Regions from separate parts of the Paenibacillus sp. FSL K6-2859 genome, predicted to be linked through region 1. Evidence: riboswitches for the same ligand, from Rfam matches in the RefSeq annotation. Region 1 holds a riboswitch; the other holds the start of a gene.

Region 1 (3,191 bases):
GGGGGCGCTCGTAAATGCGTTCATGTCGCCCGTCACCGGTAAATTATACGACCGTTTCGGTGCCAAACCGCTGTTCATCATTGGTCTGCTATTTATTATTCCATCTATGTGGGCGGTAACTGATCTATCTGAATCGACCACGTATATGTATCTAATGATTCGTACCATTGGCTTGCGAATTGGATTAAGCTTTATTACGATGCCACTCAATACAGCCGGACTAAATGCGTTGCCAAAACAACTAGGAACGCATGGCACAGCAGTGAACAATACCGTTCGCCAAATTGCCGGAGCCATCGGAACTGCTGTCGTAATTACGATTTACACTGTGCAGGCTACAAGTCATGCGGCCACAGTGATGCAGAGCAATCCCTCTACTACTCCTGAGATCCTTAAATCCCTTGCATCCATTCTTGGGGCAAGTGACGCCTATTACTTTATGATGATTTTATCCGTCGCCGCTTTTGTTATAACCTTATTTATGCCTATGAAAAGCAAGATCACGATTGAAAAGAAAGCAAACCTAGTTAACAAGGAATAACCTTGGTTGTAACTAGCAATTGCAGTATATGAAGAAAAGCCATTCCGTATAGGAATGGCTTTTTGTGTGAATCCCTCACTCAAGCTTAATTACTTTTCCCTTTTTTGCTTCTAATCGAATACAAGATGAATAATAAAATAAACCATAACGGAGTACACAATAAAGCCGGGCGTGTTTCTCCAGCGAACAGCATGATGATCAGTATTCCAGCGAACAAGGTTAAGACAATATAATTAATAGCCGGTGTGAACGGTGCTTTGAATTTGGATTTCGCCTGTAAGTCTGGCCGGGTTTTCTTATACTTAATATGGCAGATAAGAACAATGCCCCACACCCATATAAAACAAATGGCGCTAATCGTTGTCACGATTCCAAAAGCCTGCTCCGGAATAAGTTTACTCAAAAGAGCACCCACAGATATAACAATTGTAGAAATGAATAACGAGTTACCTGGGACATGGTTTTTATTCAGTTTGCCCAAATGAGGTGACGCCTGGTTATTTCTACTCAAATTATAGAGAATTCGGCTTGTCGAGAACATTCCACTATTACAAGCAGAAGCGGCTGAAGTTAATACGACAAAATTAATAATCCCTGCGGCAATTGGAATCCCTACTAAAGTAAAGGTTTTTACAAAAGGACTCTCTGCCGGGCTGAGCTCTGTCCAAGGGTTAATGCATAACAGGACGAAAAGCGCACCGACATAGAAAAATAGAATCCGTAAAGGAATTTTATTAATCGCAGATGGGATATTTTTCTCCGGATCCGCTGTTTCCGCTGCCGACACCCCGACCAATTCTACACCCACGTAAGCAAATACAACCATTTGAAAAGAAAATAAGAAGCCTGATATGCCGTTCGGAAAAAAGCCCCCATACTCCCATAGGTTTCGTATCGTCACCGATCCTGCATCCGTCTTAAATCCAATGATCAGTAAAATGACCCCAAGACCAATCAAGGCGAGAATCGTAATTACCTTAATTAAAGCAAACCAAAATTCGAGTTCCCCAAAGCTCTTTACAGTTAATAGATTAAGTCCTAATAACACGACTAGACAGGCGATGGCAGGAACCCACTGCGGGATATCAAACCAGTACTGTACATATACGCCAACAGCAATGACATCAGCCATAGCCGTCATAATCCAGCAAAACCAATAGGTCCAACCAGTAATGAATGCGACCCGTGATCCAAGGTAGTCTTCAGCAATATCCGTAAACGATTGATAGCCCGCTTTAGATAATAGGAGTTCTCCCAGTGCTCTCATCACAAAAAACACAGCAATACCCACGATTAAATACGTGATCATAATGGATGGGCCTGCCTTCTCTATCGCCTTACCTGATCCCAAAAATAATCCTGTACCAATGGTGCCGCCAATAGCAATAAGTTGAACATGCCGATTAGCCAACTCTCTCTTTAATTCTGGTTGTGCCATACCTAGTTCCCCCTTGTGAGTACAATAAATTAGAATAAAAAAAAGAGAGATTGGATGTCATCCAATCTCCCAGATCGTAAGAATATCAAATAATATTTGCCCTGCTGATAGCGATCAGCATGACAAATACATATTCAGTACTCTTCTGTCCTTTTGCCTGAGATTGTGAACCCTTCGGCGCCGCGGAATTTCCGCAGTCTCTCCAGAAGCTGCTCCAGCTAAAGTGTAATCCTTAGCCATCATAGCTCGTGAATTATGAAGTTGATAAAGCGGTAACGCAGTAAAGCTGTTCTGATATTCTAACATATTACTTGTGATGTGAGTGTTAATCAGTGATAAAAGTCTCAAGAATTTAAAGTTAGCCTCATGAACATACTACTTTTTGAAAAGCAAAAAACTAAAGGAGTATGCTAATGAAAGCCGCTGTAGTAAAGAAATTCAAAGAAAAGTTAGAGCTACAAGACGTACCTAAACCAAAACCCGGACACAAAGAAATCCTTGTCCACATTCAGGCCTGCGGAGTGTGTCATACTGATTTGCATGCTGCTCATGGCGATTGGCCCGTCAAACCGAAACTCCCTCTTATTCCCGGACATGAAGGCGTTGGGATTATTGAAGAAATAGGTGAAGGAGTTACACACTTAAAGGTAGGAGACCGTGTAGGAATTCCATGGCTGTACTCAGCCTGCGGTCATTGTGAATATTGTCTTACTGGAAGAGAGACTCTTTGTCTGGATCAGCAAAATTCCGGATATTCCGTAGATGGCGGATATGCAGAATATTGTGTGGCAGCTGCCGATTATGTAGTTAAGGTTCCTGATAATCTAAGCTTCATCGAAGCGGCACCTTTATTTTGCGCAGGCGTTACTACCTATAAAGCTTTGAAAGTATCGGGTGTAAAGCCAGGTGAGTGGGTAGCCATTTTCGGCGTCGGAGGATTAGGGCATCTTGGTGTACAATATGCAAAAGTGATGGGAATGAACGTAGTGGCCATCGACACGTCGGATGAAAAGATGGAGCTTGCCAAACAACTTGGCGCAGACAAAACCGTAAACGCATTAAAAGAAGATGCGGCAGACTGGATTCAAAAAGAAATCGGCGGAGTACACGGTGTCGTTTGTACAGCGGTTGCGAAAAAAGCATTCGACCAAGCCTACCGTGCCATTCGCCGCGGCGGTACCTGCGTCATGGTTGGGCTGCCTCCTGAATCCA
Region 2 (3,191 bases), 480 kb from region 1:
TTTAAAATATAAGAAAGTACAATTTTCACGCTATACTTTATCCTTCTATTTCTCGCTTAAAAGCTAACCGTCCCAATATGGACGCTAAAGGCGTTTATACTTGTAAAAAGGGGCTTTAATCACGACAGCCTTAAGCTGCTTGCCGCGTATCTCTACGAATACCTCTGTGCCTATTTCACTGTAAGCTGTATCAAGCAAAGCTAATCCCAGATTGCGTTTCAGCGTTGGTGATTGGGTTCCGGTTGTGACCTCTCCGATTTTAACGCCGTTCGCATAGACTGGGTAATGGGAGCGCGGAATGCCCCGGTCAATCATTTCTAAGCCGACCAGACGTCGGGGTAGACCGGCTTCTTTTTGCTGCACTAGCGCATCGCGACCGATAAAGTCCGCTTTGTCCAGCTTCACAAAGAACTGTACTCCAGCTTCAAGAGGGGTGATGTCAGCTGACAGCTCCTGACCGTACAGCGGCAATTTTGCTTCAAAACGCAGCGTATCACGGGCGCCCAGTCCAGCAGGTGTTAATCCGTGAGGAGTGCCAGCTGCGAGTAGGCCGTTCCATAACGTTGCTGCCCCATCCAGCGGAGCGTAGATCTCGAAGCCATCTTCGCCGGTGTAACCCGTACGGGAGATCAGTACTTCTACACCGCAGACGGTTGCGCGTTCGATGAAGTGGAAAGGCTTGAGTTCTGAGATCGGAGCATCAGTAACTTTCGCGAGTATGGTCTCTGCCAACGGGCCTTGCAAGGCAAGCAAAAGCGTCTCGTCAGAGACATTAGTGAGTGTGACTTCACCGAATTCAGAGGTCAGATGCTCTTGCAGCCACTGGAAGTCCTTATCGATGTTGGAGGCATTTACGACAAGCATATAACGGTCTTCACTTATTCGGTACACGAGCAAATCGTCGACCACACCGCCGTTTGGATAACAGAGCAGCGTATATTGTGCCGCACCATCGGTCAGGCGGCTGACATCGTTGGTCGTCATTTTTTGTAAAAAGGCTTCAGCACCGCTCCCGATCACCATGAATTCACCCATATGCGATACATCGAACAGTCCAGCCTGCTGGCGAACAGCTTCATGCTCCTTCACGATACCTGTAAACTGTACTGGCAGCTCCCAGCCGCCAAAATCAATGCACCTGGACTCCGTGTAAGCGGAATAGAGATCGTAAAAAGGTGTTCTTTTCAAAGCATCCATATTGTCACTCCCCTAGTCTGATTACATACGAAAAAAAGGACAGGCAGAAGCAATCATGCATAAATGCACTAATCGCTTTCTGCTCTGTCCTTTGTACCTGAGAGTTACCCTGCCGTAACGAACCTGCAAGTTTCCCCGTTGGTGACCTGACGCACTCAGCCCCGCGTCTGATGCTCTCCAGAGGTACGTCCGACAAAGGTCCTTTTGCCTGAGAGATTCACCCCTGTTAGGGCTTACTCCTTCGGCGCCGTCTTCAAGTGAGACAGTCTCTCCCTATGCCATCATCCGCAACTGTATTTGTTTTATATTTCTCCGAGAAACGGTTATCGTCTATAAAAAAGACGACAACGTCGTTTCTTCTTGTATGTCTCCATTAAACGGGTATAGGAGGGCGCTGTCAACAAGAAAAAGTCAAAAAAACGACAAATTTATTTTACTGTTAGTAATATTGACATTCTGCTCTGGGATCACTTAGGCTATAACTAAATTTAGAATTCCAATTTGGAAATGAGGCGGCTTGAAATGAGTGAAGTTTTAGATCACCTTCTTTACAGCGAAGAGCATGAGTGGGCACAGCAAGTGGAAGGACGCGTAGTACGTATTGGGATTACGGATCATGCTCAGCATTTGTTAGGCGATATCGTATTTGTGGAATTTCCAGAAGTGGGCTCGGCCATTTCAGCCGGTGACAGCGTAGGCAGTATCGAATCCGTTAAGACTGTATCGGAATTATATTCACCCGTCTCGGGGACGGTTACCAAGATTAATGACGGTTTAGAGGCTAGTCCGGAGCTGATCAACGATAAGCCGTATGGCGAGGGTTGGATTTTTGAAATTGAAGTGGACGGAGAGTATGCTGATGCTGTAAAAGGTCTGCTGGATGCAGCCGGATATCGTGCATTGGTAGGAGAGTAATTGGGATTTTTCACAGTATATTAATTTTATCGCGAGTGATATTTGTAGCAGCAAGTTTCTGTTTTTGGGGACTTGCTGTTTGGTATTTTTATTTAGAGGTGGGTGGGGATTTTTGCGTCATACCCTGGGACGGCTCGGAATTATTTGATTTTATTTAAAAGCGAATCTGCTGTTGTGGAATTAGGGAAAACCTCCCTTAATTTAGACGAATATAGCGTGACACAAAGATTTTTAGGGGATTTCTCCCTGAAAATTCCGGTGAAACCGCTATTTTTGACTAAATAGGGGATTAATCAGGGAGGAATTCTCTAATCTTGCGCCTGAACAAGAGATCACGCGGATAATCAGGGAGTATTTCCGTAATTAATAGTGGCAAGTCCATTTTAGTATGTTGATAGCAGATTCGCACCCGCACTAACTACTATATCTAGCTCTGAGTACAATCAATATTTTATTCACCCTCTTGAAGCTGCCGCAGCACAATGATCTCTACACGGCGGTTCTTCTGCTTACCTGCTATCGTGGTATTATCTGCGGTGGGCTGGGTGTCAGCATAACCTGCGTATTGAAAAGTATCCGGCTTCAGTCCTTCATGGTCTAGAAAAAAGCGAAGTACAGATAGCGCACGAGCACCAGACAGCTCCCAGTTGTCGTTAAATTGAGAAGCCGAGGATACGGGCGTATTATCGGTATGTCCTTCAATGCTAATCTTTGCGCCGATGTCTTTGAATAAACCAGATAACTGCTGAAGAGCAGGGAAGGCTGGTGATTTCAGGTCTGCCTTACCTATATCGAATAGAAAACGATCACTGAGTGTGATTTCTATCCCCTGAGGTTTGTCAGCAACAAAAATTTGTTCTCCGAGATTATTTTCCTCCACATAGTGGGTGATCACACCCATTAATTCAGCAAGTTTAGTCTCTTGTTCTCGAAAAGCGAGCTCACGTGCCGAAGGTGTTTCATTCTCCGCTTGTTCACCAGATCCGTCATTCGGTCTTGCAGTTGCAGCTGCATTCTCATTTCCGTCTGTACTTTCCGTTTTGTTCTCAGTTGATTTCCCAGCATCTAAAATACCGTTC

Evidence for each region. Region 1 has a riboswitch for glycine ahead of MHB64_RS30220 (amino acid permease). Riboswitches for the same ligand answer to the same signal wherever they lie in the genome.
Region 2: another riboswitch for glycine. It lies ahead of gcvT (glycine cleavage system aminomethyltransferase GcvT); the one in region 1 lies ahead of MHB64_RS30220 (amino acid permease).

Annotation. Positions count from the first base shown of each region.
Region 1 covers NZ_JBBOYU010000001.1:6,787,894-6,791,084, forward strand. The annotation lists gene MHB64_RS30215 (DHA2 family efflux MFS transporter permease subunit) at 1-541, shown strand, start outside; gene MHB64_RS30220 (amino acid permease) at 627-1,979, opposite strand; glycine riboswitch at 2,115-2,195, opposite strand; gene adhP (alcohol dehydrogenase AdhP) at 2,393-3,191, shown strand, end outside.
Region 2 covers NZ_JBBOYU010000001.1:6,312,001-6,315,191, reverse strand. The annotation lists gene gcvT (glycine cleavage system aminomethyltransferase GcvT) at 85-1,197, opposite strand; glycine riboswitch at 1,384-1,482, opposite strand; gene gcvH (glycine cleavage system protein GcvH) at 1,720-2,112, shown strand; gene MHB64_RS28220 (flagellar motor protein MotB) at 2,564-3,191, opposite strand, start outside.